DNA from 4 places in the Klebsiella terrigena genome. Region 1 is predicted to be linked to each of the others. Evidence: predicted binding sites of a transcription regulator. Region 1 holds the regulator's gene; each other region holds the start of a gene.
The links. Region 1 encodes CRP, which controls carbon source genes, mostly activating them, when cyclic AMP is high. Its sites were predicted from a motif close to ATGTGANNNNNNTCACAT; they were not measured.

Region 1 (7,828 bases):
GCAGCTGGCGTGGGTTAATCAGGAAACCCCTGCGCTAGCGCAGCCGGCCATTGATTATGTTATTGACGGCGATCGGGAATATCGCCAGCTCGAGGCCGATTTAAATCAGGCCAACGAGCGCAATGACGGTCACGCCATTGCGACGGTTCACGGCAAGCTGGATGCCATTGACGCCTGGACGATCCGCTCACGCGCCTCGAGCCTGCTGCACGGCCTGGGCTTCAGCAACGAACAGCTGGAGCGCCCGGTGAGCGACTTCTCCGGCGGCTGGCGTATGCGCCTGAACCTGGCGCAGGCGCTCATTTGTCGCTCTGACCTCCTGCTGCTGGATGAACCGACTAACCACCTCGATCTCGATGCGGTGATCTGGCTGGAAAAGTGGCTCAAAAGCTATACCGGCACGCTGATCCTTATCTCGCACGATCGCGATTTTCTCGATCCGATCGTCGATAAAATTATGCATATCGAACAGCAAAACATGTTCGAGTACACCGGCAACTACAGCTCGTTCGAAATACAGCGCGCCACCCGTCTGTCGCAGCAGCAGTCGATGTATGAAAGCCAGCAGCTGCGCGTCGCCCATCTGCAAAGCTATATCGATCGCTTCCGCGCCAAGGCCACCAAGGCGAAGCAGGCCCAGAGCCGCATTAAAATGCTGGAGCGCATGGAGCTTATCGCCCCGGCCCACGTCGATAACCCGTTCCACTTTAGCTTCCGCGCGCCGGAAAGCCTGCCCAACCCGCTGCTGAAGATGGAAAAAGTCAGCGCTGGCTACGGTGAACGCATTATCCTCGACTCGATCAAGCTGAATTTGGTTCCCGGCTCACGCATCGGCCTGCTGGGACGCAACGGCGCCGGTAAATCGACGCTCATCAAGCTACTGGCCGGCGAGCTGCAGCCGCTGCAGGGCGAAGTGGGGCTGGCAAAAGGGATTAAGCTGGGCTACTTCGCTCAGCATCAGCTGGAGTTCCTGCGGGCGGATGAATCACCGCTGCAGCACCTGGCTCGCCTGGCGCCGCAGGAGCTGGAGCAGAAGCTGCGCGACTATCTCGGCGGCTTCGGTTTCCAGAGCGATAAGGTCAACGAAGCAACCCAGCGCTTCTCCGGCGGCGAAAAAGCGCGCCTGGTGCTGGCGCTGATCGTCTGGCAGCGCCCTAATCTTCTGCTGCTCGATGAACCGACTAACCACCTTGACCTCGATATGCGCCAGGCTTTAACCGAAGCGCTGATTGATTTCGAAGGCGCGCTGGTGGTGGTCTCGCACGATCGCCACCTGATCCGTTCGACCACCGACGATCTCTATCTGGTCCACGACGGCAAGGTTGAGCAGTTCGACGGCGATCTGGAAGATTACCAGCAGTGGCTGAGCGACTCGCAGAAGCAGGAGAGTCAGTCGTCTGACGCGATCAAAGATAACGGCAACAGCGCCCAGTCCCGCAAAGACCAAAAGCGCCGGGAAGCGGAGCTGCGCACCCTGACTCAGCCATTGCGTAAAGAGATTACCCGTCTTGAGAAAGAGATGGATAAGCTCAACGCCCAGCTCGCGCAGGCGGAAGAGAAACTGGGCGACAGCGGCCTGTATGACGCATCCCGCAAAGCGGACCTGACCGCCTGCCTGCAGCAGCAGGCCAGTGCCAAATCGGGTCTGGAAGAGTGCGAAATGGCCTGGCTGGAGGCGCAGGAACAGCTGGAGCAGATGCTGCAGGAAGGCTAAGCCCTGCGGGCCGAGCGCGCGGCCTCGACGGTTCACTGGCAATGAGCTTTCGGGGCCACTCTTCATGCCACAAAAGGCCCTATAGCGCCCGCTCTTTTTCGCGTAATCTCCACCAGCTGGCCATAAGATCACATATTGGCTAACCTGCGCACTTCATGCGCGGTATAGTGTTTATAAGTTTATTAATTGCTCTGGTGCTATGGTTGAAATCACCCCTACAGAAATGACGCCCCCCGAAGACGACTCGCGCGAGTTTCACCCAATGCGCGGCGTGGGCAATCGTCATCTGCAAACCATGCTGCCGCGACTGATCCGCCGCAAACTGGGCTTTACTCCACACTGGCAGCGCCTTGAACTCCCCGACGGTGATTTTATCGATTTGGCCTGGAGCGAAGATCCCGAATCAGCCCGCCATAAGCCGCGGCTGGTGGTTTTTCACGGTCTGGAAGGAAGCCTGCACAGCCCTTACGCTCACGGCCTGATCCACGCGGCAATGCAGCGCGGCTGGCTCGGCGTGGTGATGCATTTCCGCGGCTGTAGCGGCGAGCCTAACCGTAATAACCGCATCTACCACTCCGGAGAGACGGAAGACGGCACCTGGTTCCTGCGCTGGCTGCAGCGCGAATTTGGTCCCGCGCCCACGGCCGCCGTAGGCTATTCGCTGGGCGGCAATATGCTCGGCTGCCTGCTGGCAAACGAGGGCGACAGCGTCCCGCTCGACGCGGCGGTCATCGTGTCGGCCCCGTTCATGCTGGAGGCCTGCAGCTACCATATGGATAAAGGCTTCTCCCGCGTCTACCAGCGCTATCTGCTGAACCTGTTAAAAGCGAACGCCGCGCGCAAGCTGAAAGCCTACCCGGGCTCTCTGCCGGTTGATTTACGCCAGCTCAAAGGCATGCGGCGCATTCGCGAGTTTGACGATACCATCACCGCCAAAATTCACGGCTTTGCCGATGCGCTGGACTACTATCGCCAGTGCAGCGCGATGCCGCGTCTGAGCGATATCACGAAACCCACGCTGATCATTCACGCGAAAGACGATCCGTTCATGGACCATCATTCCATTCCGCCGCAGGAGCAGCTACCGGCCAACGTCGAGTACCAGCTGACCGAACAGGGCGGGCACGTCGGGTTTGTCGGCGGCACGCTGCGCAGGCCTGAGATGTGGCTGGAAAGACGGATCCCGGACTGGCTAACGCGCTGGCTGGAAGGAAAAAAATGATTATTCCCTGGCAGGATCTGGATCCCGAAACGCTGGATAACCTGATTGAAACCTTTGTGTTGCGCGAAGGCACCGATTATGGTGAACATGAACGCTCGCTGGCCGATAAGGTCGCCGATGTAAAACAGCAGCTGAAAAGCGGAGAAGCCGTACTGGTGTGGTCAGAGCTGCACGAGACGGTCAACATCATGCCCCGCAAGCAGTTCCACGGCTAAGGCGGCGCCACACCATCGTTTAATCTGGGAGTTGATATGTCTGCCAAACATCCGGTGATTGCCGTCACGGGCTCCAGCGGCGCGGGAACCACCACCACCAGCCTCGCCTTTCGCAAAATCTTCGCCCAGCTGAACCTGCGTGCCGCCGAAGTCGAGGGCGATAGCTTCCATCGCTACACCCGCCCGGAAATGGACATGGCGATCCGCAAAGCGCGGGATCAGGGGAAGCACATCAGCTATTTTGGCCCGGAAGCAAACGACTTCGGCCTGCTGGAAAACACCTTCCTCGAGTACGGACGCAGCGGAACCGGCCAGTCGAGAAAATATCTGCATACCTATGACGAGGCCGTGCCGTGGAATCAGGTACCGGGCACCTTCACGCCCTGGCAGCCGCTGCCGGAGCCGACCGACGTCCTGTTTTACGAAGGGCTACACGGCGGCGTTGTCACCCCGCAGCACAACGTGGCGCACAATGTCGACCTGCTGGTGGGCGTCGTGCCCATCGTCAACCTGGAGTGGATCCAGAAGCTCATCCGCGATACCAGCGAGCGCGGGCACTCTCGCGAAGCGGTGATGGATTCGGTCGTCCGCTCAATGGAAGATTATATTAACTTCATCACCCCGCAGTTCTCGCGTACCCATATCAACTTCCAGCGGGTTCCCACCGTTGATACGTCGAACCCCTTCGCCGCTAAAGGTATTCCCTCGCTGGATGAAAGCTTTGTGGTGATCCACTTCCGCAACCTGCAGGATATCGACTTCCCGTGGCTGCTGGCGATGCTGCAAGGGTCGTTTATCTCGCATATCAATACGCTGGTGGTACCGGGCGGCAAAATGGGGCTGGCGATGGAGCTGATCATGGCGCCGCTGGTTGAACGGCTGATGGCAGGGAAAAAGATCGGTTAAGCCGGTAAACACCCCGGCTGCACGACGCAAACCGGGGCCACGGGCTGGCCTTCCGGCTTAGCCCTCGATAACTTCGTACGAATGCGTGATATTTACCGCTTTTTGCAGCATCAGCGCCACCGAGCAGTATTTCTCCGCCGACAGGTCTACCGCTCGCGAAACGACCGCATCCTTCAGCTCGCGGCCGGTCACGATAAAGTGCAGGTTGATGTGGGTAAACAGGCGCGGCGCCTCTTCCCGACGCTCTGAGGTCAGCTTCACCTCACAGTTGGTCACATCGTGACGTCCTTTCTGCAAAATTGAGACCACGTCGATGGCGCTACAGCCGCCGGCGGCCATCAGCACCATTTCCATCGGACTCGGCGCTTTATCCCCGGAGTTACCGTCCATCAAAATCTGGTGGCCGGAAGCCGACTCACCGATGAAGGTTAACCCTTCCACCCATTTCACACGAGCTTGCATAAAATTTAACTCCAAGGTTGCAATTTTCCTGACAGATTACACGTACATAACAAATCTCGCAACGGAAGGCGACCTGCATCATGCTGAAGCGAGACACCAGGAGACACGCGGCAAAAGCTATGCTAAAACAGTCAGGATGCTACAGTATTACATTGATGTACTGCATGTATGCAGAGGAATTCACATTACAGGCTGAAGAAAAATCACCAGCCAGCTTCCCAGGCATAGGGAAACAATACGATTGCATGCCCGGATGCCGTGTAGTGTCGGCACCCGGAGATAGCTTATAACAGAGGATAACCGCGCATGGTGCTTGGCAAACCGCAAACAGACCCTACCCTCGAATGGTTCTTGTCTCATTGCCACATTCATAAGTACCCATCTAAAAGCACGCTGATCCACCAGGGTGAAAAAGCAGAAACGTTGTACTACATCGTCAAAGGCTCTGTGGCTGTGCTCATCAAGGATGAAGAAGGTAAAGAGATGATTCTCTCTTACCTCAACCAGGGCGATTTCATCGGTGAATTAGGCTTGTTTGAAGAAGGCCAGGAGCGTAGCGCCTGGGTACGTGCGAAAACCGCATGTGAAGTGGCCGAAATCTCCTATAAAAAATTCCGTCAGCTAATCCAGGTTAACCCGGATATTCTGATGCGTCTCTCGTCGCAGATGGCCCGCCGTCTGCAGGTTACCTCTGAGAAAGTCGGTAACCTTGCCTTCCTCGACGTCACCGGCCGTATCGCCCAGACGTTGCTGAACCTGGCAAAACAACCTGACGCCATGACCCACCCGGACGGTATGCAAATCAAAATTACCCGTCAGGAAATCGGTCAGATCGTCGGCTGTTCACGTGAAACCGTTGGCCGTATTCTGAAGATGCTGGAAGATCAAAATCTGATCTCCGCACACGGTAAAACTATCGTCGTCTACGGCACGCGTTAAGCTGATAAAACGGCGTGTTGCTCCTGCAACACGCCGTTTTTGTTTTCCCTCTATGTGGCGCAGGCTGATTTACCACCCGGAAGTCAACTACGCACTGCGGCAAACGCTGGTGCTGTGTTTGCCGGTCGCAATAGGCCTCCTTCTCGGCCATCTGCAGCAGGGTCTGCTGTTCTCGCTGGTTCCCGCATGCTGCAACGTCGCCGGTCTTGATACACCGCATAAGCGCTTCTTTAAACGCCTGATTATTGGCGGCTCGCTCTTTGCCGGCTGCAGCCTGATCGTTCAGCTCCTTCTCCAGCACGATATCCCGCTCCCTTTAATTCTCAGCGGCCTGACCCTGCTCCTTGGCGTCACGGCAGAAATCAGCTCGCTGCACGCGAGGCTGCTGCCCGCCTCGCTGATTGCCGCCATCTTTACTCTGAGCCTCGCCGGCAATATGCCGATCTGGGAACCGCTGCTGATCTACGCGCTTGGCACGCTGTGGTACGGGCTATTCAACTGGTTCTGGTTTTGGCTGTGGCGCGAGCAGCCGCTGCGCGAATCGCTAAGCCTGCTCTACCGGGAGCTGGCCAACTATTGTGAAGCCAAATACAGCCTGCTGACCCAGCATATCGACCCGGCAACCTCGCTGCCTCCGCTGCTGACCCGTCAGCAAAAGGTCGTCGACCTGATCACCCAGTGCTACCAGCAGATGCATATGCTGGCGGCCAATCAGCGTAGCGACCATAAGCGCCTGCTGCGGGCGTTTCAGGTTGCCCTCGATCTGCAGGAACATATTTCCGTCAGCCTGCATCAGCCGGAAGAGGTGCAGAAGCTGGTCGAACGCAGCCACGCGGAAGCGGTAATCCGCTGGAATGCGCAAACCGTCGCCGCGCGGCTAAGGGTGCTGGCGGATGACATCCTCTACCACCGCTATCCGCAGCGCTTTAACATGGATAAGCAGATCGGCGCCCTGGAGAAGATTGCCTCTCAGCACCCCGACAACCCGGTCGGGCAATTCTGCGCATGGCACTTCAGCCGCCTTGCCCGGGTGCTGCGCACCCAGCGTCCGCTGTACCCACGTAACCTGATGGCCGATAAGGAACGGCGCCTGCCGCTACTGCCTGCGCTGAAAAACTATCTCTCTTACAAATCGCCGGCTTTACGCAACGCCGCCCGGATCTGCGTGATGCTCACCGCCGCGAGCCTGATGGGCAGTGCGCTAAACCTGCCCAAACCCTACTGGATCCTGATGACGGTGCTTTTCGTCACCCAGAACGGCTACGGCGCAACGCGGGTCCGCATCGTCCACCGGGCGGCAGGGACCCTCGCCGGCCTGGTGATTGCCGGACTGACGCTGCACTTTCACGTCCCTGAGGGCTATACGCTGACCGCGATGCTAATTATCACGCTGTTGAGCTATCTGATTATTCGCAAGAGCTACGGCTGGGCGATGGTGGGCTTTACCGTCACGGCGGTTTATACCCTGCAGCTGCTGACGCTTAACGGCGAGCAGTTTATTGTCGCCAGGCTTATCGATACGCTTATCGGGTGTCTGATTGCCTTCGGCGGGATGGTATGGCTGTGGCCACAGTGGCAAAGCGGCCTGCTGCGTAAAAACGCCCACGACGCGCTGGAGGCGGACCAGGAGGCCATCCGCCTTATTCTCAGCGACGATCACCAGGCGCCGGCGCTGGCCTATCGGCGGATGCGCGTCAACCAGGCACACAACTCGCTGTATAACTCGCTGAATCAGGCGATGCAGGAGCCCGGCTTTAACTCGCAATATCTTGACGATATGAAGCTATGGGTCACCCATAGCCAGTTTATTGTCGAGCATATCAACGCCATGACCACGCTGGCCCGCGAGCACAATATGCTGACGCCGGATCTGGCCCGGCGCTATCTTGAATCCTGTGAGATTGCGCTACAGCGCTGTCAGCAGCGGCTGGATACCGACGGGCCGGGTAGCGCCGGCGAGGTGAATATTATGGAGTCGCAGGATGCGGACGTGCCCCGCGGCCCGCTGAGCACCATGGAGCAGCACCTGCAGCGGATCCTCGATCATCTGAACACCATGCACACCATCTCATCGGTGGCATGGCGTCAGCGCCCGCATCACGGCATCTGGCTACGCGCAACTAAGCGCTAAGTACGCGCTGTACCGCCTGTGCAAAGCGCGCCATTCCTTCGTCAATATCGCTATCGTCAATGACCAGCGAAGGCACAAAGCGCATCACGTCAGGCCCGGCATTGAGCACCATAACCCCCGCTTCCGCCGCGGCATACAGGAAATCACGCGCCCGGCCGTGATGCTGCGGCTTCAGCTCCGCACCGATCAACAGCCCCATACCGCGAATATCGCTAAACAGATCGAAGCGGGCGTCAATC
Region 2 (7,828 bases), 1.9 Mb from region 1:
ATCTTCGGATCGATAACGGCATACAGCACATCAACAATCGCGTTAAACAGAATGGTCAGCGCGCCGACCAGAATCGTCAGGCTGAGTACCAGGGAGTAGTCGCGGTTAAGCGCGCCGTTGACGAACAGCTGGCCGATCCCCGGGAGACCGTAGATAGTCTCGATAACCATCGAGCCGGTGATAATGCCAACGAACGCCGGGCCCATATAGGAGAGGACGGGCAGCAGCGCAGGCTTCAGCGCGTGGCGCAGGATGATACGATGCATCGGCAGCCCCTTCGCCCGCGCGGTGCGGATAAAGTTAGAGTGCAGAACTTCAATCATCGAACCACGGGTGATACGCGCGATACTGGCAATATAGGCGAGCGACAGCGCCACCATCGGCAGGATCATAAACTTCAGCGCCCCGCCGTTCCAGCCACCGCCGGGTAGCCAGTGCAGGGTGATGGCAAAAATCATCACCAGCAGCGGCGCGACCACGAAGCTGGGTATGACGACGCCGGTCATTGCCACCCCCATCACCGCATAGTCCCATTTGGTGTTTTGCTTGAGGGCCGCAATAACGCCGGCACTCACGCCGAGAACCACCGCCAGCAGGAAGGCGGCAAAGCCTAATTTGGCGGAGACCGGGAAGCTTGATGCCACCAGATCGTTCACCGAATAGTCTTTATATTTAAAAGAAGGACCGAAATCACCGTGCGCCAGCTGCTTCAGATAATTGAAGTACTGGGTCATGATGGGGTCATTTAAATGATATTTTGCTTCAATATTCGCCAGCACTTCTGGCGGCAGCGTACGTTCGCCGGTAAAAGGACTTCCCGGCGCAAGGCGCATCATGAAGAAAGAGATAGTTATAAGAATAAACAGCGTCGGAATCGCTTCCAGACAGCGACGAAAAATAAATTTTAACATTGCCCGTACCTTCTGGCGTGTGCCTATCGTATGCGATGAATTCAGACACGGTGGGGCAAGCGATGCCTGCCCCACGTCTTGCCATTAATGTTTGATAATATACAGGTTTTTAACGTAGATATTATCTAACGGGTCTTTACCGGTATAGCCGCCTACCCACGGTTTAACCAGACGGGCGTTGACGTAATAGAAGACCGGCACAATGACGGAGTCTTTATCCAGCTGCTGCTCTGACTGTGCATACAGATCTGCGCGTTTGGCGTCATCATTGGTTTGCAGCGTTTCAGCGATAATTTTATCGAACGCCGGGCTCTTATAGTGCGAGGTGTTGTTTGAGCTGTCGCTCAGCATGGTATTGAGGAATGAGGTGGGTTCGTTGTAATCGGCACACCAGCCCGCACGCGCCACGTCAAAGGTACCCTGATGGCGGTTATCGAGGAAGGTTTTCCATTCCTGATTTTCCAGCTTCACGTTGGCGCCCAGGTTTTTCTTCCAGATGGATGCCACGGCGATGGCCAGCTTTTTATGCAGATCGGACGTGTTGTACAGCAGGTTAAAGGTCAGCGGTTTATCCGCGGTATATCCGGCTTCAGCCAGCAGTTTTTTCGCTTCTTCGTTACGCTTATCCTGAGTCCAGGTAAACCATTCTGGTTTAACGACCTTCATGCCGTCGGTATAAGGCGGGGTGTAGCTGTATGCCGGCAGATCGCCCTGGTTCTTCACTTTATTAACGATAATGTCGCGGTCCAGCGCCATCTTCAGCGCGGTACGCACGCGGACGTCGGTAAACGGCGCTTTCTGGTTGTTAATTTCGTAGTAGTAGGTACAGAGATACGGATCGACGTGAACTTCTTTCGGGATCTCTTTTTTCAGCTTCTGGAACAGCTCAATCGGCATATTGTTATAGGTCATGTCGATTTCGCCGCTGCGGTAGCGGTTAACGTCGGTGACTTCTGAAGAAATAGGCAGATAGGTTACCTTGTTAATAACGGTTTTCGCGTTATCCCAGTACTGAGTATTACGCTCAAGAACGATACGTTCGTTAACGACCCAGTCCTTCAGCTTATAGGCGCCGTTGGTGACAATATTGGCCGGCTGAGTCCATTTCTCACCATATTTTTCAATAGCCGCTTTTGGCACCGGTGAAACGGACGGGTGCACCAGCAGTTTATAGAAATAAGGAACCGGCTCGCTCAGAGTAACCTGGAAGGTTTTATCGTCGAGCGCTTTAACGCCCAGATCGGTGATTGGTTTTTTGCCGGCGATAATTTCATCAACGTTGGCAACGTGGCCATACTGCAGATAGCTCGCGTACGGTGAGGCGGTTTTCGGATCGGACAGGCGCTGCCAGCTATAAACGAAATCTTGTGCGGTTACCGGCGTGCCGTCGGACCATTTAGCGTCTTTACGCAGATGGAAGGTCCAGACTTTAAAATCTTTATTATCCCAGGATTCGGCAACCCCAGGAATCGGGTGGCCCTGAATATCGCCAATCACTAAACCTTCAAACAGGTCGCGGTTAATGTTGGATTCAGGAACACCTTCAATTTTGTGCGGATCCAGAGATTGAACCTCTGCTCCGTTATTACGTACCAGCGATTGTGAATCCGCCAGCTGCACCCCTGCAGGTACATCTGCTGCCATAGCAACGTTCGCCGTAAATAGCGCAGAGAAAATCCCCGCGGCTACCAGATTTTTTTTGGTGATGATGGTCATTGTGTTGTTACTCCACTCATTATAATTACTGGCTATTTAACCAGCCTCTTTTTTTCCCTTATTCGGGATTCTGTACAGTGCAGGAGTTTTTGCTGCTGTCAGACTTTACTGCTTGCTATCACCGACTTATTTATTACGACCGCTCAAACGGCAGCCTTGACGTCGATTCTTTGCCCCCCTGTCCTGGGGCGGCTTTGACGCAACGAGTTATTTAATAATAATTCTCATTTACGTCTGTTATTCAGTGAGCGATAACGCCGGAAAGTACCAAAAGGCTTTCTCATCCGCCAATGCAATTTGCAAATATGTTACCGGATTCTCTTTTATTGCCCCTGCCGCGGCAGGACTCGGCCGGTCACTTCCGCGCGAGGAGCACTAAAGTAGTTATTTATCATTTACATACAAAAAATATGTCGTTCCGCATGCCGCCAAAGGGTGAAAAGGCGCTTTTTTGTACGAAAATTTAACAATCGGTTATTATTTAGCACATTCATCTGCCGCTGTTATGAAATTACTAATATCATTTCAATTATCTAACGGCAAGCACCAGAGAATGATGTGAAGAAAATAACAGTGGTGGCGGTGCGGAAAAGAGAGGGAAGAACGCGGAGGAAACAGCTAACAAATTGATATTAAAAGAAATAAAACATCATCACGGAAAGTTATTCTTCTCGTCTATATCAGCTTTATTGATATGTTTTGCTAATAATAGAGCAAGCGCGGAGCCTCAGGCCCCGCGCAACGCGGTACATCAGACCAGAAGACCCGGGAAAAGGGTCTTCAGACCGGTAACGATAAACTCAATCCCGAGGGCCATCAGCAGCAGCCCCATAATACGCGTTATCACGTTAATCCCGGTTTGCCCAAGCAGGCGAACGAGCCACGGTGCCATGCGGAAAATCCCCCAGCAGCACAGGGCAAACAGCGCAATCGCCACCGAGAAGCCAAAGAGGTGGGCAACGGTGTGGTAACGCGTTCCCCAAACAATGGTGGAGCTAATCGCCCCTGGGCCGGCCATCAACGGTAATGCCAGCGGCACTACGCCAATGCTTTCGCGGATAGCCGTCTCTGACTTTTCCTGCTTATTCTGTTTGTCTTCCCCGAGCTTGCCGCTAATCATCGACATCGCGATGGTGACGACGAGGATCCCCCCGGCAATACGGAATGAATCAATGGAGATACCGAAGATTTGTAAAATACCGTCCCCGAGGAACAGCGAGGTCAGCAGGATAATGGCGACGGAAAGGTTCGCCGTCAGGTTGGTCTTGTTACGGATCGCCGCACTCTGGTAGCTGGTCATACTAATGAAGACCGGAATGATGCCAACCGGGTTAACCAGTGCAAATAACCCGATGAAAAACTTGAAATAAGCTGAAAAATCAAACAACGGTAGAGTCACAGTGCGCTCCGCAGCATCATTAAATATGGCTGTTGACAGTGGGTGTCATAAAATATTCGCGCAGAAGATACGCTTTTTAACAGCATAATTCATCTCAAAAATGCATAGCTTAGTGATAAAGTGTGTATGTTATATACTTGTTTCTTTTAGACGTTTTATTCATTTATTCAGCATACCTTTTCATTACACTTGATCTAAGTGGTCATAAAATAGCCTGCTGAAAGGTGTCAGCTTCACATAAAATTGATCTAAATCACATAAATCGTACTCAGAAGTGAGTAATCTTGTTCACACCAAAGAGTGCAAGCCGGCAGTACCTGAGGATAAAGAAATAAAGCTTCTTTAGTAAATCGGTGAAGTCAGCAGAGCAAAATTCGATACGTTAACATTTAGATGCAAGCTATTAACCGCCTGTCTATACTGTCGAATCGAGCTACTGATTTACTAAAAAAGTTTAACATTATCAGGAGAGCATTATGGCTGTTACTAATGTCGCTGAACTTAACGCACTTGTAGAGCGCGTAAAAAAAGCCCAGCGTGAATATGCCAGTTTCACTCAAGAACAAGTTGATAAGATCTTCCGTGCAGCCGCTCTGGCCGCCGCTGACGCTCGAATCCCTCTCGCAAAAATGGCCGTTGCCGAATCTGGAATGGGCATTATCGAAGACAAAGTGATCAAAAACCACTTCGCTTCTGAATACATCTATAACGCTTATAAAGATGAAAAGACCTGCGGTATTCTCTCCGAAGACGATACCTTTGGTACCATCACCATCGCAGAACCTATCGGTATTATTTGCGGTATCGTCCCAACGACGAACCCAACTTCTACAGCAATCTTTAAATCACTGATCAGCCTGAAAACGCGTAACGCGATCATCTTCTCTCCGCATCCGCGTGCTAAAGATGCCACCAACAAAGCGGCTGACATCGTTCTGCAGGCTGCTATTGCTGCCGGCGCACCGAAAGACCTGATCGGTTGGATCGACCAGCCTTCCGTTGAGCTCTCCAACGCCCTGATGCACCACCCAGACATTAACCTGATCCTTGCGACCGGTGGTCCGGGCATGGTTAAAGCGGCCTATAGCTCCGGTAAACCGGCTATCGGCGTAGGTGCAGGCAACACGCCGGTTGTTATTGACGAAACCGCTGACATTAAACGTGCCGTTGCGTCGGTACTGATGTCCAAAACCTTCGATAACGGCGTTATCTGTGCATCTGAACAGTCCGTTGTCGTTGTTGATTCCGTCTACGACGCCGTTCGTGAACGTTTCGCCAGCCACGGCGGCTACCTGCTGCAGGGCAAAGAGCTGAAAGCGGTTCAGGACATCATCCTGAAAAACGGCGCGCTGAACGCCGCTATCGTTGGTCAGCCGGCATACAAAATTGCCGAACTGGCAGGCTTCACCGTTCCGACCACCACCAAAATTCTGATTGGTGAAGTGACAGACGTTGATGAAAGCGAGCCGTTTGCTCACGAAAAACTGTCTCCGACCCTGGCAATGTATCGCGCCAAAAACTTCGAAGACGCCGTGAATAAAGCTGAAAAACTGGTGGCGATGGGCGGTATCGGTCATACCTCCTGCCTGTACACCGACCAGGATAACCAGCCTGCTCGCGTGGCCTTCTTCGGCCAAATGATGAAAACCGCACGTATTCTGATTAACACCCCGGCTTCTCAGGGTGGTATCGGTGACCTGTATAACTTTAAGCTTGCGCCTTCCCTGACTCTGGGTTGTGGTTCCTGGGGTGGTAACTCCATCTCTGAAAACGTTGGTCCGAAACACCTGATCAACAAGAAAACCGTTGCTAAGCGAGCTGAAAACATGTTGTGGCACAAACTTCCGAAATCTATCTACTTCCGTCGTGGCTCTCTGCCAATCGCACTGGATGAAGTGATTACTGATGGTCACAAACGCGCGCTGATCGTGACCGACCGCTTCCTGTTCAACAACGGCTATGCTGACCAGATCACCTCCGTGCTGAAGGCATCCGGCGTTGAAACCGAAGTGTTCTTTGAAGTTGAAGCTGACCCGACTCTGACCGTGGTACGTAAAGGTGCAGACCTGGCCAACTCCTTCAAGCCGGACGTCATCATCGCCCTCGGCGGTGGTTCCCCGATGGATGCGGCGAAAATCATGTGGGTGATGTACGAACATCCGGAAACCCACTTCGAAGACCTGGCGCTGCGCTTTATGGATATCCGTAAACGTATCTACAAGTTCCCGAAAATGGGCGTGAAAGCGAAAATGATCGCCGTCACTACCACTTCCGGTACCGGTTCTGAAGTGACCCCGTTTGCGGTCGTTACCGACGATGCGACCGGTCAGAAATATCCGCTGGCAGACTACGCGCTGACTCCGGATGTGGCGATTGTCGATGCTAACCTCGTCATGGATATGCCGAAGTCCCTGTGTGCCTTCGGTGGTCTGGATGCCGTGACTCACGCCCTGGAAGCCTACGTTTCCGTACTGGCATCTGAGTTCTCCGACGGCCAGGCTCTGCAGGCGCTGAAGCTGCTGAAAGAGTATCTGCCGGCGTCCTACCATGAAGGTTCTAAGAACCCGGTAGCGCGTGAACGCGTGCACAGTGCAGCGACTATTGCCGGTATCGCGTTTGCGAACGCCTTCCTCGGCGTATGTCACTCGATGGCGCACAAGCTGGGCTCTCAGTTCCATATCCCGCACGGCCTGGCGAACGCCCTGCTGATTTGTAACGTTATCCGCTACAACGCGAACGATAACCCAACCAAGCAGACCGCATTCAGCCAGTACGACCGTCCGCAGGCTCGTCGCCGCTACGCAGAAATTGCTGACCATCTGGGCCTGAGCGCACCAGGTGACCGCACTGCAGCGAAAATCGAGAAACTGCTGGCATGGCTGGAAAGCATTAAAGCTGAACTGGGTATTCCTAAGTCAATCCGCGAAGCTGGCGTGCAGGAAGCTGACTTCCTGGCCCACGTTGACAAGCTGTCTGAAGATGCATTCGATGACCAGTGCACCGGCGCTAACCCGCGCTATCCGCTGATTGCCGAACTGAAACAGATTCTGCTCGATACCTTCTACGGTAACGAGTTCAGCGAAGGCGAAGCTGCCGCGAAGAAAGAGACTGTTGCAGCACCGAAAGCCGATAAGAAAGCGAAAAAATCCGCTTAATTTACGCCGGTAATCAATACGAGGCCTCATCTTTTGATGAGGCCTTTTTTTTCGCCACTATTTTGCCAGGGGTCGCACAACTGACGCAGAGCGACGCTGAAGCAACAAACCGCAATATATGCGGGAATTACACTGGGACGTCATCAGGCGCCTGGTGCGCGCCTGAGTGGGGTCGACGGAGGGAGGTTAGCAGGAGCGCTGCTTGTTTTGCACAAGCGTTAGAGAACCTTCTTTTAAGGCCTCTTTATAATGTTTACGGCAGACCGATACGTAGCGTTCATTGCCGCCAATAACTACCTGCTCGCCCTCGTTGTACGGCCGCCCTTCCCGATCGAGGCGCAGCACCATACTCGCCTTACGGCCACAAAAACAGATCGTTTTTAATTCAACCAGCTTATCTGACCAGGCTAATAAATACTGGCTGCCGATAAACAGCTCCCCGCGAAAATCAGTACGCAGGCCGTAGCACAGCACCGGGATATCCAGCCCATCAACAACCTCGGATAGCTCATGCACCTGCTCACGGGTCAGAAACTGGCTCTCATCGACTAATACACAATGAACCGGCTGCTTTGCGTGCTCATCGCTAATCTCGGCGAATAATGAAGTCTGCGGGTTAAACAGCCGGGCCGGCGATGAGAGTCCAA
Region 3 (7,828 bases), 240 kb from region 1:
CGTTCAGCTTATCGCGGAAATCAGCGGCGCAGGTCGATCCCCTTTCGAGATCCAGCTCGCGGATCAGCCCGGCGAATTCAACAATCCGATCGTTACGGTAATAACGATCCTTAACGATCGCGGTAATCATGCCCTGCTGTGCCGCCTGGCGCAGCACCGCACGCATTAAGGACTCTTCAACGCCGCTCTCTTTTGCCAGATCGCGCACCCACCAGGGCTCATCGGCAAACAGATCGACCACCCGGAGCCAGATGGCCTGCTGCTCATCGGTAAAGCCCGCCTTGTGCTCCGGCAGATGCAGCCAGCCGTGGTGGCTGTGGATAACCCCGCTTTCGCGCATCTGCTCAATCAGCAGCAGCACCAGCCCTTCGTCCTCCATCGGCAGGGCAATGCGCCGCAGGCGCTCGCGTCCCGTACCCGGCTCATCGCGATGCTGATCGTGATAGCGCGTCAGCGCGTCGATTAATTTGCTCTGCCAGCGCGCCGCCAGCGGGGCGCTGAGCAGGCTGCTGCCCGCCTGAAGATAGCCGGGCTGGCCCATCAGCGCAGCCAGACCGGTTTCGCTAAGCTGCCGGGCCCACGCAAACTCGCCGAGACGCACCGCATCACGCTGAAGATGCACCTCCAGCGCCAGGGCATCGTCGTCGACGCTCGCCAGCGTATGCAGCCACTGCAGGTATTCCGGCTTACGCTTGCCGCGGCGCGGCGGATTGAGCGTCACCACTCTGGCGCCTGCCAGGGTGCTGCGGGCGGAGATATCACGCAGCACCAGGCGATCGTTATCCGCCAGCCACAGCGGGCTATCGAGCACCAGCTCGGCCAGCTTCCCCTCCAGCAGCGATACGCGGCCGGTAATATGGCGGGCGGCATGATGGATATGTAACGACTGCCACTGGGTGAGCGGCGCGTGGCGCTGCAGTTCGACAATCACCCGCTCGGACGGTTCGGGAGGCTGAACCGACAGCAGCCAGTCGCCGCGGTTTAGCGCCTCTTTTTGCGCATCGCCAACGATATTGAGCGCAATGCGCTGGCCGGCCCACGCCTGCTCGACCGGCTGGTTCTGCGCATGCAGACCGCGCACGCGCACGGGCTTATCGACGCCGGTAAGCCACAGCGTGTCGCCGACCTTCACTTCGCCGCTGAGCGCCGTACCGGTGACCACCAGCCCCGCGCCCTTAACGGTAAAGGCGCGGTCGATCGCCAGGCGAAAGCGCTGATTCTGCGGATACCCGCGCTCAGAGAGCTGCAGCAGATGCTCACGCAGGGCGCTAATTCCGCGCCCGGACGGTACGGCGGTGACAAACAGCGCGGCGGGCGTAAAACCAAACTCCGCCAGCACCGCCTCTGCGTCGGCGCGCACCTCGTCCACGCGCTGCGCCTCCACGCGATCGGCCTTGGTTAGCGCAACGGTCAACGACGGTTTTCCCGTCAGCTGCAGGATCGCCAGATGCTCGCGGGTCTGCGCCATCACGCCATCGTCACAGGCCACCACCAGCAGCGCGTGATCAATACCGCCCACCCCCGCCAGCATATTGGACAAAAACTTTTCGTGGCCCGGCACGTCGATAAAGCCCAGCACCCGGCCATCGGGCTGCGGCCAGTAGGCGTAGCCCAGATCGATAGTCATCCCGCGGGATTTCTCTTCCGGCAGGCGATCGGCATTCACGCCGGTAATCGCCTGCAGCAGCGTGGTTTTACCGTGGTCAACGTGTCCGGCGGTAGCAATAATCATGGTAATAACATCTCCATAAACCTCGATTCATCTTCAAGGCAGCGCAAATCCAGCCACAGGCGGCCATCGCTAACTCGCCCAATCACCGGCACCGCCAGCGTCCGCCAGCGGGCTGCCAGCGCCTCCAGCCGGCTACCCCGGCCATCGCGCGGGGTGAAGGTCAGCGCCGCGCCGGGCAAGCGATCCACCGGCAGCGAGCCGCTGCCGATTTGTGACAGGCAGGGCTCTATCCGCACCTCAAAGTCAGCATAGTGCGCGGCAAGCCGCGGCTGCAGGCGCTCCGCCTGAGCGTGGATGGCTTCGGCGGTGCGGGTCAGCAGGCGCAGCGTGGGCAGGCGCTCGGCGAGGGTTTCCGGATGCAGGTAGAGGCGCAGGGTGGCCTCCAGCGCCGCAAGAGTCATTTTATCGGCGCGCAGCGCGCGCTTGAGCGGGTGCTGCTGCAGGCGGGCAATCATCGCCTTTTCACCGACGATAATCCCCGCCTGCGGGCCGCCCAGCAGCTTGTCGCCGGAGAAGCTCACCAGGCTGACCCCGGCGGCAATCATCTCCTGCGGCATTGGCTCCTTCGGCAGGCCGTACTCGCTCAGGTCCACCAGCGAACCGCTGCCCAGATCGACCACCAGCGGAATATCCAGCTCGCGTCCCACCGCCGCCAGCTCCGCCTCATCTACGGTTTTAGTAAAGCCTTCAATACTGTAGTTGCTGGTATGCACCTTCATCAGCAGGCCAGTATTCTCCCCCACGGCCTGGCGATAATCTTTCGCGTGGGTGCGGTTGGTGGTACCCACCTCGTGTAAAACGCAGCCCGCCTGACGCATCACGTCAGGGATGCGAAACGCGCCGCCAATCTCCACCAGCTCGCCGCGCGAGAGAACGACCTCTTTGCCGCCGGCCGTTGCTGCCAGCATCAGCAGCACCGCCGCCGCGTTGTTATTGACGATGCAGGCATCTTCCGCGCCGGTCAGGCGGCACAGCAGATCCGCCAGCGCGCGGTCGCGGTGGCCGCGTCCGCCGTCGTCGAGGCTATATTCAAGAGTAACCGGCGCCCGCATCGCCTGCGTAACCGCCTCCACCGCGGCCTCGGCCTGAATCGCGCGGCCTAAATTGGTGTGCAGTACCGTTCCCGTCAGGTTGAAAACCGGGCGCAGCGCGCTTTCCGTCGTTTGCGCCAGCCGCCGTTCGGCCTCCCGCGCCCAGTCGCCGCACCAGTCGGGCAGCGCCTGGCTCAGGCGAATATGCTGCCGCGCCTGCTCCAGCATCTGGCGCAGCAGGGCGACAACCTGGGCATGGCCATATTGAGCCAGCACGGATGAAAAGGCGGGATCGCGGAGCAGACGGTCGGTGGCCGGAAGTTGGGTGTAAAGCGCACGAGTATCGGTTGTCATGAATGAGCCTGGCGATAGGTTATTTTCCCCCCTCCCGACGGGAGAGGGAGTCAACAATTGAGCGACGATTGTAACGCCTGCACGCGCAAACTGTTACCTGCCTGGGTCAAGTCCTTGGCGGTTCCGTGCGGGCAAAGCTGGCGCGCTGAAAGAGCGCCTCAACCAGCGCAATCAGCCGAGGCCGCGTCGCGCACCAGCCCGGTGCCACGCGGCGGAAGTTAAGATAGGCGATAGCACAGGCCGCTGAGATCGACGCCAGGTTAATCTCATCGCCGCGCAGGGTGCCGTCGGCCGCGTACCCCTCCAGCGCATCCAGGCCGCGGGCCACCTTCTCGCGCTGGCGCAGCAGCTCCGTTTCCGACTGCTGCGCCGGCGGACGCGCCTTTTCTCGCACCAGCGCCTGCGCCGCCTCCATCACGCCGTCAGCCAGCGCCTCCAGCTGGCGTATTTTCAGCGCCGCCTTCGGATCGCTCGGCAGCATATCCGGCATCACGCCGAGCAGTTCCAGATATTGCGCGATAATCGGCGAGTCGAACCAGCACTCACCGTCATCGGTGACCAGCGCCGGGACCTTGCCTAACGGATTATATTTTGCGACGCCGCTGGCCTCGCTGTAGGGGAATTCATTGACGAACTCGAAGGGAATATCTTTTTCCAGCAGTATGACGGAAATTTTGCGCACAAAGGGACTGGTGTAGCTGCCGATCAGTTTCATTGCCTGCTCCTTTCGCCAACAAAAATCTAAGTATGGTTCAGGAGCAGGCAAATGGCAGGGAGACTTCGCGCCCGCCTGCCGGGACTCGCCTTAATGGTCCAGATAGAGATAGTGCATCCAGCTGGTCATACGCAGCAGGACTTTTCGCATCACCGAAACGTGGGTGAAATGGTCAGAGTAGACCGCAACCTGGGCAAAAATACCGTCCGGGAGCGCCTCGACGTCGGCATTCGGATCGAGCTCAATCGTTGCCAGAACGCCATCGGAGCCCGGCGTCATGGTCAGCGACTGCAGCGCGCCCTGCGCCTGATAGCTGCCGCCGGGCACCACCGGTAAAATAGCGGTCAGCTTGCCGTGAAAGACCTGCCCTGGCAGGGCGCTAAAGACCACCTCAGCGTCATCGCCGTTTTTCAGCCGCAGCAGCGAGTTTTGCCGGAACTGCGCTACGATCAGCCGCTTCTGTTCGGGGATAAACACCATCACCGGGCGCAGCGGTAGCGACGCCGCGTAGGTTCCGGGACGAATCAGCACCTGAGTGATGTAGCCGTTGCTCGGCGCGCGAACAACGGTCTGATCGAGGTTATATTTTGCCTCGGTCAGCTGCGCCCGCAGGCTGACGACCTGCGACTGCTCTCCGCCAACCATACTGTCCAGCTGGCTTTGTATCTGCGCCTGTTCCGCCACCGAGCCTTTCACCATCGCATCCTGAGCGAGGTAGTTTTGGCGGGCGTTATCAATGTCGCTTTCAGAAAACGGATTCACCCGCGCCTGGCTGCCTTTCAGGTAGCGCTGATAGTCTTTGTAAAGCCGGTCACGTTCTGCGGAAACGCGAACGGTATTGGCCTGCGCCTCCGAGAGCTGCGCCTTGAGGTTGTTAATACCGTGCAGCGCGGTGACCAGATCGGCCTGCAGCCTGTCCACCCTTGCCTGATAGCGCACGGGGTCGATAGTGAAGAGCACCTCGCCTTTACTCACCCGCTGGTTCGCTTTATCCGTCACGCTGCTGACCACGCCGGTGACCTGGGGCGTAATAGGGATAGAGACAACCGCCTTCTGCGCGGTGAAAGTATAGGGATGGTTGTAGTTCATTAATAAGATTAGCGCACTAACAATAAATATCCCGCCGAGCGCTGCGGTGGGTACCGTCCATTTATTTACCGGGATTTTAAATATTTTAAATATTGACCAGGCGAGCGCCACGTACGTCAAAATAATCAGCAGATCCATGGTTATTTCTCCGGGGATCGGGCGGAAGAGTGGCGTTCAGCGACTCTTTTCTCAAGGTCGGCAATACGCTGCTGGAGCTGCGCCAGGTCCTGTTCTTCTGTCGTTTCTGCAAGGCTTCCGTCCGGGCGATGCTGCATGCCCCAGCCGCGCTCGGGCCGATAGAGCGTGGCCCAGATCCACAGGAACGGCCAAATAACGTGGAGGGTAAAAAGGCTTACCCAGCCGGCGACGTGAATAGCATCTGCATGTGGGTGGTTACGCTTCTTCGCGATCAGGTAAGGAATATCATGCAGGATGATAATTCCATAAAAGATAACCAGAAATACGAAGATCAGAACGCCCAGCGCAAAATAATTGAGAAACATATTTTCCTCGAATTTACGCTAATAAATTATATCAATGTGTAGACAGTCAAATAGAACCCTGACTGATGATTTGATCATAATTCACGCATCTCATTTTTACCATATGGCGCAAAAAATCGATCGCCAGCGCGAGGCGGGTTGCCGTTACATTTCGACGGATGAAACGATGGCGAATCTGTCTGAGATCACAGGCGCTAAAAACAAGTCACGATATTTTGTGATTAACATCACATATAAACAATTATTCACAGATACAAAATTGCGATCTTTGTCACATTAAAGCGCATTTTCGGCACCAAATTATCCCTAAGCCGCTTTTTTGCACAGCCATTATGTGACGTGAGTCACTATATACACCGCGCGATCGCCTATATTCACGTGACACAGATCACACAAAGACCCGGTCACTGGACAGTTCTCCGATTCAGTGCCAGATTTCGCTTTATCAATCAGGGTCCGGCTTCCTCTGCCGCCACATTAACAACAAGCCTCAGGCTTTTAGCCTACGCGATAAGCAAAACAGAAAAAGGGGTGTTTTATGTCATCCGATATCAAGATCAAGGTGCAAAGCTTTGGTCGTTTCCTTAGCAATATGGTGATGCCAAATATCGGCGCGTTTATCGCGTGGGGTATCATCACCGCCCTATTCATTCCGACAGGATGGCTGCCAAGCGAAACGCTGGCGAAGCTGGTCGGCCCGATGATTACCTACCTGCTGCCGCTGCTGATCGGTTACACCGGCGGTAAGCTGATTGGCGGCGAGCGCGGCGGCGTGGTCGGCGCGATTACCACAATGGGCGTGATCGTCGGCGCGGATATGCCGATGTTCCTCGGCGCAATGATTGCCGGTCCGCTGGGCGGCTGGGCGATTAAGCATTTTGACAGCTGGGTAGACGGTAAGATTAAGTCCGGCTTCGAGATGCTGGTGAACAACTTCTCCGCCGGCATCATCGGGATGATCCTGGCGATTCTGGCGTTTCTCGGCATTGGCCCTGCGGTTGAAGTCCTGTCCAAAATACTGGCGGCAGGCGTTAACTTCATGGTGGTGCACGACATGCTGCCGCTGGCGTCTATCTTCGTAGAACCGGCGAAAATCCTGTTCCTCAATAACGCCATCAACCACGGTATCTTCTCGCCGCTGGGCATTCAGCAGTCCCACGAGCTGGGCAAATCAATCTTCTTCCTGATTGAAGCGAACCCGGGTCCGGGGATGGGCGTGCTGCTGGCGTACATGTTCTTTGGTCGCGGTAATGCCAAGCAGTCAGCAGGCGGCGCGGCAATCATCCACTTCCTCGGCGGTATTCACGAAATTTACTTCCCGTACGTGCTGATGAATCCGCGTCTGATCCTCGCCGTTATCCTCGGCGGTATGACCGGCGTGTTCACGCTGACTATCCTCAACGGTGGCCTGGTGTCTCCGGCTTCTCCGGGCTCCATCCTGGCAGTGCTGGCAATGACGCCGAAAGGTGCCTATTTTGCCAACATCGCGGCGATTGTTGCCGCTATGGCCGTCTCCTTCGTGGTCTCCGCCATTCTGCTGAAAACCAGCAAAGTGAAAGAAGAAGATGATATCGATGCGGCCACCCGCCGTATGCAGGATATGAAGTCAGCTTCCAAAGGCGCGGCGACTCCGCTGGCCGCCGGCGATGTTGCTAACGACCTGAGCCACGTGCGCAAAATCATCGTTGCCTGCGACGCCGGTATGGGTTCCAGCGCCATGGGTGCAGGCGTGCTGCGTAAGAAAGTACAGGATGCGGGACTGGGCAATATCTCCGTCACCAACTGTGCGATTAACAACCTGCCGCCTGACGTTGACCTGGTGATTACCCACCGCGACCTGACCGAACGCGCCATGCGCCAGGTACCGCAGGCTCAGCATATTTCGCTGACCAACTTCCTCGACAGCGGCCTGTACACCAGCCTGACCGAACGCCTGGTCGCGGCGCAGCGTCATACCGATAACGAAGAGAAGGTTCGCGGCAGCCTGAAGGACAGCTTTGACGCTGCCGACACTCAGCTGTTCAGGCTCGGGGCGGAAAATATCTTCCTCGGTCGTCACGCGGCGACCAAAGAAGAAGCCATTCTCTTTGCCGGTGAGCAGCTGGTTAAAGGCGGCTACGTTGAACCGGAATACGTGCAGGCGATGCTGGATCGCGAAAAGCTGACCTCCACCTATCTGGGTGAGTCCATCGCGGTACCGCACGGCACTATCGAAGCGAAAGATCGCGTTCTGAAAACCGGCGTGGTGTTCTGTCAGTACCCGCAGGGCGTGCGTTTTGGCGAAGAGGAAGATGACATTGCCCGTCTGGTCATCGGCATCGCCGCCCGCAACAACGAACACATCCAGGTCATCACCAGCCTGACCAACGCGCTGGACGATGAGACGGTGATTGAGCGCCTGACG
Region 4 (7,828 bases), 2.6 Mb from region 1:
TCGCCGTGCCGCAGGGCGATAGCACCGTTGATGTCGCCAACCGGCTGATCGACTGGAGCCTGGCGCGCGGCGAAATCGTGGTCGCCAGCCAGGACTGGCATCCGGCAAACCACGGCAGCTTCGCCAGCCAGCACCAGGCCGAGCCCTACTCGCAGGGTGAGCTCGACGGGCTGGCGCAGACCTTCTGGCCGGATCACTGCGTGCAGCACAGCGCCGGCGCAGAGCTGCATCCGCTCCTTAAGCAGCAGGATATCGCCGCCGTGTTCCACAAGGGCGAAAACCCGGCGATTGATAGCTATAGCGCCTTTTTCGACAACGGCCATCGCCACAAAACTCAGCTTGACGACTGGCTGCGCGCGCGCGGGATCGCCGAGCTTATCGTGCTGGGTCTGGCGACCGACTACTGCGTCCAGTTTACGGTGCTCGATGCGCTCAACCTCGGATATCGCGTTAACGTGATTACTGACGGCTGTCGCGGCGTCAATATCCAGCCGCAGGACAGCGCCCACGCCTTTATGGCCATGGCCGCCGCCGGCGCGACGCTCTATACCCTCAGCGACTGGCTGGAAACCCAGGCCTGACCCCTTGCCCGAAGCCGCCGCTTCGGGCCACTCCCTTGCGCTTCCTCTGCGCGATTCATTGAGCTAACTCGCAGATTCAACAGGCTATTGCTGATAGTGTGGGCGGGCTATTTTTTCGCCACGCCATTCCGTGGCGTGTTTGCTTTTTTAATGTCAAAGAGGATCGTCCATGAAACTTTTGCCTTTGCTGGCAGCATTACCCCTGCTTTGCGCTTCTGCGGTCTCAGCTCAAACCCTGATGTCCGTCGGCTACTTTAACGGCGGCGGCGACGTGACCGCCGGTCCGGGCGGCGACATCGATAAGCTGGACGTGCGCCAGATCACCCACCTCAACTACTCCTTTGGCCTGGTCTACAACGACGAAAAGGATGAAACCAATGCGGCGTTAAAAGACCCTGCCCGCCTGCATCAGATTTGGCTGTCGCCAAAAGTGCAGGCTGATTTACGCAAAATCCCCGCCCTGCGCCAGCAGAACCCGGAGCTGAAGGTTCTGCTCTCCGTTGGCGGCTGGGGGGCGCGCGGCTTTTCCGGCGCGGCGGCCAGCGAGGAGAGCCGCGCGACGTTTATCCGCTCGGCGCAGGAGATCGTCGCGCAGTATGGCCTCGACGGTATCGACCTCGACTGGGAGTATCCGGTCAACGGCGCGTGGGGACTGGTCGCCAGCCAGCCTGCCGATCGCGATAACTTCACCGCCCTGCTGAAGGAGCTGCGTGGCGCATTTGGCCATAAAAAGCTGGTGACCATCGCCGTGGGTGCCAACGCCGAAAGCCCTAAAAGCTGGGTCGATGTCAAAGCTATCGCCCCGCTGCTGGATTACATCAACCTGATGACCTACGACATGGCCTACGGCACCCAGTACTTCAACTCGAATCTGTACGATTCAACGCGCTGGCCGACGGTGGCGCCAGCGGATAAGTACAGCGCCGATTTTGTGGTTAATAACTATCTTGCCGCCGGTTTAAAGCCGAGCCAGATGAACCTCGGCATCGGTTTCTATGGCCGGGTGCCAAAACGGGCGGTTGAGCCGGGCATCGACTGGAGCAAACCCGATGCGCAGAAAAATCCCGTCACCCAGCCGTACTTCGGCAGCGAGCAGATCGCGCTGTTCAAATCTCTGGGCTTCGATCTGAGCAAAGATACCTACGTGAAGTACAACGATATCGTCGCGAAGCTGCTTAACGATCCGCACAAGCGCTTTAGCGAGCACTGGGATGACCAGGCGAAAGTGCCGTGGCTGTCGGTGCAGTCGGCGGACGGCAAGGCGCTGTTTGCGCTCTCCTATGAAAACCCGCGCTCCGTGGCCCTCAAGGCCGACTATATCAAGAGTAAGGGGCTGGCAGGGGCGATGTTCTGGGAGTACGGCGCCGACGAGCAAAATCAGCTGGCTAAACAGCTGGCAGAGTCGTTAGGCATTAAGCACTAGCCTGCGGACCGTTACGGCCCCGCAGCGCGGGACTCGGCGCTCTGGAGGAGATGAGGTGTGTCGCGTCCTGGGATAGGTTATGATTGTTGCAATCGGCTGCGCCAGGCTTTGGCGCAGCTTTTCATTTGCTACAGGAGGCATGGGGCTTTATGGCTTTTATCCCCAAAAACTACGCCCGTCTGGAAGTCGGTTATCGCGAAAAGGCGCTAAAACTCTTCCCGTGGGTCTGCGGACGCTGTTCCCGTGAATTTGTCTATTCGAACCTGCGTGAGCTGACCGTGCACCATATCGATCACGATCACGGCAACAACCCGGAAGATGGCAGTAACTGGGAGATGCTGTGCCTGTACTGTCACGACCACGAGCATTCCAAGTACACGGAAGCCGATCAGTATGGTTCAACGGTGGTGGCGGGCGAAGACGCGCAGAAGAGCGTCGGTGAGGCGAAATATAACCCGTTTGCCGATCTTAAAGCGATGATGAACAAGAAGTAACCGGTTCGTAAAGCTTCAGCGCCCGGCGGCGAAACCCGCCGGGCCTGCGTAAGCATCCCCGCGCCAGCCGCTCAGGATTTAAACGTCGCAATAGGTTCTGGCGTAATGCCGAACTCCACCTTCAGCTGCTGCTTGCTCTTCATCACCATCTGCCCGTTGGTATCAATCGTCATATGCTGGGCCTGGACGTTGTGTCGCGCCTGCCACAGCATCACCAGCTGCAGGCTGTTCTCTTTCTGCTCCGGGGTTAGCGCCACCCCATCCGGCCATTTTCCCAGCTCCACCGCCGTGGCCAGACGCTGATAAACTTCCGGGGTCATACTGTCGATAATTTGCTCGATATCCATCGTCCGCTCAACTCCGCATTGGAATAATTTGCTGAATCGTTTCTCTAACCCTTGATCTGCTCGCCGTTATCATCGTCGTTGAAGCTTAACGACGCCGAATTTACGCAAAAACGCTCGCCGGTCGGCTGCGGACCATCCGGGAAGACGTGCCCAAGGTGAGCATCGCATTTGCCGCAGCGAATTTCCGTGCGCTGCATACCGTGGGAGTAATCATTCAGGTAGCGAATAGCCTCATCGCTCACCGGCTCAAAAAAGCTCGGCCAGCCGCATCCTGAATCGTACTTGGTTTGCGAGTGAAACAGCGCCGCGTCGCACACCAGGCAGTGGTAGACGCCGTCTCGCTTGTTGTGGAGCAGTCGGCCGGTGAACGGCGGCTCGGTGCCGTGATTCTGCGTCACGTAAAACTGCATCTCGCTCAACTCTTTTTTGAGCTCGTCCGAGGAGGGTTTATTCGACATGTGCATGCTTCTCGCTGTGAAAGGACAACTTTAACCGCTCGATTCTAACAAAACATTAACAATGAAGCGTGGACTTTTGTTCTAAACTTATTCGATGCCGATGGGCAGCTAGATAATTGTGATGCAAATCACATTTTTATCTTTAACGACCTTTAAAATTCCGCGCGCAGTCCCCATATGGAATTGGGCTCAAAGGGAGAGTGAGGCAAATCGATCGCGCAAAGGTGTGCTCAGGATTGATTTGTCGCAATGATTGACACGATTCCGCTTGACGCTGCGTAAGGTTTTTGTAATTTTACAGGCAACCTTTTATTCACTAACAAATAGCTGGTGGAATATATGACTATCAAAGTAGGTATCAACGGTTTTGGCCGTATCGGTCGCATTGTTTTCCGTGCTGCTCAAGAACGTTCTGACATCGAGATCGTTGCAATCAACGACCTGTTAGACGCTGACTACATGGCTTACATGCTGAAGTATGACTCCACTCACGGCCGTTTCAACGGTACCGTTGAAGTGAAAGACGGTCATCTGGTCGTTAACGGTAAAAAAATCCGTGTTACCGCTGAACGCGATCCGGCTAACCTGAAGTGGGACGAAGTAGGCGTTGACGTCGTTGCTGAAGCAACTGGTCTGTTCCTGACTGACGAAACCGCTCGTAAACACATCACTGCTGGCGCGAAAAAAGTCGTTCTGACTGGCCCGTCCAAAGACAACACTCCGATGTTTGTTAAAGGCGCTAACTTTGACAAATACGAAGGCCAGGACATCGTTTCTAACGCATCCTGCACCACTAACTGCCTGGCACCGCTGGCTAAAGTTATCAACGACAACTTCGGCATCGTCGAAGCGCTGATGACCACCGTTCACGCGACCACCGCAACTCAGAAAACCGTTGATGGCCCGTCTCACAAAGACTGGCGCGGCGGCCGCGGCGCATCCCAGAACATCATCCCGTCCTCTACCGGTGCTGCTAAAGCAGTTGGTAAAGTACTGCCAGAACTGAATGGCAAACTGACCGGTATGGCGTTCCGCGTTCCTACTCCGAACGTATCCGTTGTTGACCTGACCGTTCGTCTGGAAAAAGCTGCTTCTTATGAAGAAATTAAGAAAGCAATCAAAGCTGCTTCCGAAGGCGCAATGAAAGGCGTTCTGGGCTACACCGAAGACGACGTTGTATCTACCGATTTCAACGGCGAAGTTTGCACTTCCGTGTTCGATGCTAAAGCGGGTATCGCACTGAACGACAACTTCGTGAAACTGGTTTCCTGGTACGACAACGAAACTGGTTACTCCAACAAAGTTCTGGACCTGATCGCTCACATCTCCAAATAAGTTGAGATGAGAACCTGATCCAAAAAGGCGACTTCGGTCGCCTTTTTTTATGGCTTAACTCAGTACCTGCACACCAAGGATTGCACCATGATTAACAAAATATTTGCTCTCCCGGTTATTGAACAAGTTACCCCTACCCTCTCCCGCCGCCAGCTTGACGATCTCGAGCTGATTGTCGTTGACCATCCGCTGGTCAAAGCCTCCGTCGCCTACCAGGGCGCGCACCTGCTCTCCTGGAAACCAGCCGGAGAAGAAGAGGTGCTGTGGCTGAGCGGGAACACGCCGTTTAAAACCGGCGTCGCGCTGCGCGGCGGCGTGCCTGTCTGCTGGCCGTGGTTTGGTCCGTCGGCACAGCAGGGCCTTCCCTCCCACGGTTTCGCCCGCAATCTGCCGTGGACGCTGAAGGGCCATGATGAAGATGAAAGCGGCGTGATGCTGACCTTCGAACTGAAAAGCAGCGATAAGACCCGTCAGTACTGGCCGCACGAATTTACGCTGTACGCGCGCTTCAAGCTGGGTAAAACCTGCGAAATCGAACTGGAAGCGCACGGCGAATTTGAAACCACCTCCGCCCTGCACAGCTACTTCAACGTTGGGGATATCGCGGCGGTGAAGGTCAGCGGCCTCGGCGATCGCTATATCGATAAGGTGAACAACGCCCAGGAAGGCGTGCTGAGCAACGGCGAAGAGACCTTCCCGGATCGCACCGACCGCGTCTATCTCAACGCGGATGCCTGCAGCGTTATCCACGACGGCGCGCTGAACCGCAGCATTGACGTTGTCCATCATCATCACCACAACGTGGTGGGCTGGAACCCAGGCCCGGCGCTGTCCATGAGCATGGGCGATATGCCGGACGACGGCTACAAAACCTTCGTTTGCGTCGAAACCTGCTGCGTTACCGAGCCGCAGAAAGCCAGCGAAGAGAAGCCGTCTCGCCTGGCGCAGACTATTCGCGTCACGCGGCGCTAAAACCGCAGCGCTTCCTGAGCCACAGACGCAGGATCAAAAACAGGGCGTAATGGCCCTGTTTTTTTACGCATGACGCCGCAGGCGCTGCCGCGTTACCAGAACCCCACCAGCTTCATCCACGCGCCTCCCAGCACCAGCCAGATGAGAATAGACGCCACCGACACCACGAAACTGACGCCCCACCACTGACCCGCGGTGTTATAGCCGGAGCCAAACAGAGCAGGCCCAGGGCCGCCAGAGTACTGCGTCAGGCCCATCGACAGGTTAGAGGTATAGCCCAGCACCAGGGCGGCGAACAGCGGCGGGACGCCGACGGAAACGGCAACGGCCAGAAACGCCAGATACATCGCGGAAATATGCGCCATCGCCGACGCGAAGAAGTAGCGGGTATAGAAATAGACCAGCACCAGCAGTAAAAACACCGTTATCCATGCAAAGTGGCCGACGTAGCCGACAATTCGCTCAGATATCCAGCTAATCATGCCGTATTTATTGAGCGCGTTGGCCATCATCACCAGCACGGCAAACCAGAACATCGTATCCCAGGCCGTTTTTTCTTCGATGATATTTTTCCACGACATAATATTGCTGACCAGCAGCACCATCAGCCCAATAAACGCGGAAAGGGTGGCGGGAATGGCAAAGAAAATGTCGCCCACCGTCCAGAGCAGGATCAGCAGGACAAAATCAAGCGCGAGGATTTTTTCCGCCAGCGACATCGGCCCCATCTTGCGCAGCTCTTCTCTGGCGATCGCCGGGATTTCCGGCGTTTTCTTCAGCTGCGGCGGATAAATAGCGTACAGCACCAGCGGCAGCAGGATCAGCGAGGCGATCCCCGGCACGATCGCGCCGACAAACCAGGTCGTCCAGGTGATTTCAATGCCCTGGCTTCTCGCCAGTTCGGCGATCAGCGGGTTACCCGCCATCGCCGTTAAAAACATCGTACAGACGATGGCGTCAATCTGAGAAACGCAGAGCATTAAAAAGGCGCCGGCTTTTCTGGCCGTCGGGCCGGGCTCCGACTGGTAGGCGGTGGCAATGGACTGCGTGATCGGATACATAATGCCGCCGCCCCTCGCCGATGCCGAGGGAATACCCGGCCCGAGGACCACGTCAGAAAGTGCCAGACCATAGGCGACGCCCAGCATGCTTGAGCCGCATTTGGAAATAAACCACAGCGCCACCCGCTTGCCCAGCCCGGTCTTAATCACCGCCCGGGAGATAAACATCGCGATACCAATCAACCAGATCGTACCGTTGGCAAAGCCGGACAGCGCCGCGACTTTGTCGCTCTTGCCCGGCGAGAGAGGCGTTACCCCTAAAAATGCGGAGACGATCAGCGCGATCATCGTCACCGCCCCCATCGGCATTACCTTCAGGATGATGGCAAAGATCGTTGCGGTAAAAATAGCAAACATTTGCCATGCGTGAATGGCTAACCCATCGGGGGGAGGGATAAACCAGATAAGTGCGCCGAACAGGATTGTCAGGGCGGCTTTCCAGAGGGGAAAAGCCAGCTTCACGTCCAGGGGTTTGTTAGGTTCAGTCATGTGATTCTCCTTTTTCTTTTATCTTTAGGAGGAGAAGCACGGCTGAGCATTGATATCCATCAACGAATCACGTAGATACCGTTACAAAATCAGCACCCTTACACCATATCTAAGGGCGTTTTGCGCCCCGGCGCCGGAAAGGCCTGTTCCATCACCGCGATATCGTTCTCATCGAGCACCAACTCAAGCGCGGCAGCGTTCTCTTTGACGTGGGCAATGCTCCCGGCTTTTGGGATCGCCATCACCCCTTCGTGGCTGATGATCCACGCCAGCAGGAGCTGCGCGACCGTGACGCCCTTTTCCCGCGCCAGGCCGTTGAGAGCGGGATGATTCATGAGACCGTCGCGCAGGCGACCGGCCTGAGCCAGCGGGCTGTAGGCCATCACCGGCAGCTGCTGCTGCTGACACCACGGCAGCAGATCGTATTCAATGCCGCGCGATGCCAGATGGTACAGCACCTGGTTGGTCGCACAGCGTCTGCCGCCGGGCACCTGCCACAGCGCCTGCATATCGTCGGTATCGAAGTTGGAGACGCCCCAGCGGCGAATTTTGCCCTGGGCAACCAGCGCCTCCATCGCCTCGACGGTTTCGGCCAGCGGGAACTCCCCCGGCCAGTGCAGCAGATAGAGATCGAGATAATCACTCTTCAGGCGACGCAGGCTGGCTTC

Region 2: adhE (bifunctional acetaldehyde-CoA/alcohol dehydrogenase) is a predicted target of CRP. The motif match lies at 4,268-4,285, and genes of this name have one in related genera.
Region 3: HCK03_RS00760 (PTS mannitol transporter subunit IICBA) is a predicted target of CRP. The motif match lies at 5,684-5,701, and genes of this name have one in related genera.
Region 4: msrB (peptide-methionine (R)-S-oxide reductase MsrB) is a predicted target of CRP. The motif match lies at 3,420-3,437, and genes of this name have one in related genera.

Annotation. Positions count from the first base shown of each region.
Region 1 is NZ_CP050508.1:401,245-409,072, reverse strand. It holds gene HCK03_RS01835 (ABC transporter ATP-binding protein) at 1-1,714, shown strand, start outside; gene HCK03_RS01830 (hydrolase) at 1,914-2,936, shown strand; gene HCK03_RS01825 (YheU family protein) at 2,933-3,151, shown strand; gene HCK03_RS01820 (phosphoribulokinase) at 3,188-4,057, shown strand; gene HCK03_RS01815 (OsmC family protein) at 4,115-4,519, opposite strand; gene crp (cAMP-activated global transcriptional regulator CRP) at 4,826-5,458, shown strand; gene HCK03_RS01805 (YccS/YhfK family putative transporter) at 5,511-7,589, shown strand; gene argD (bifunctional acetylornithine/succinyldiaminopimelate transaminase) at 7,579-7,828, opposite strand, start outside.
Region 2 is NZ_CP050508.1:2,256,623-2,264,450, reverse strand. It holds gene oppB (oligopeptide ABC transporter permease OppB) at 1-911, opposite strand, end outside; gene oppA (oligopeptide ABC transporter substrate-binding protein OppA) at 996-2,627, opposite strand; gene HCK03_RS10605 (YchE family NAAT transporter) at 3,379-4,026, opposite strand; gene adhE (bifunctional acetaldehyde-CoA/alcohol dehydrogenase) at 4,503-7,181, shown strand; gene tdk (thymidine kinase) at 7,368-7,828, opposite strand, start outside.
Region 3 is NZ_CP050508.1:156,828-164,655, reverse strand. It holds gene selB (selenocysteine-specific translation elongation factor) at 1-1,732, opposite strand, end outside; gene selA (L-seryl-tRNA(Sec) selenium transferase) at 1,729-3,117, opposite strand; gene HCK03_RS00775 (glutathione S-transferase) at 3,224-3,832, opposite strand; gene HCK03_RS00770 (HlyD family secretion protein) at 3,923-5,059, opposite strand; gene HCK03_RS00765 (DUF3302 domain-containing protein) at 5,062-5,424, opposite strand; gene HCK03_RS00760 (PTS mannitol transporter subunit IICBA) at 5,963-7,828, shown strand, end outside.
Region 4 is NZ_CP050508.1:3,408,872-3,416,699, forward strand. It holds gene pncA (bifunctional nicotinamidase/pyrazinamidase) at 1-581, shown strand, start outside; gene HCK03_RS16025 (chitinase ChiD) at 751-2,004, shown strand; gene yajD (HNH nuclease YajD) at 2,154-2,498, shown strand; gene HCK03_RS16035 (YeaC family protein) at 2,570-2,845, opposite strand; gene msrB (peptide-methionine (R)-S-oxide reductase MsrB) at 2,890-3,303, opposite strand; gene gapA (glyceraldehyde-3-phosphate dehydrogenase) at 3,643-4,638, shown strand; gene HCK03_RS16050 (D-hexose-6-phosphate mutarotase) at 4,726-5,610, shown strand; gene HCK03_RS16055 (DASS family sodium-coupled anion symporter) at 5,703-7,160, opposite strand; gene HCK03_RS16060 (aldo/keto reductase) at 7,259-7,828, opposite strand, start outside.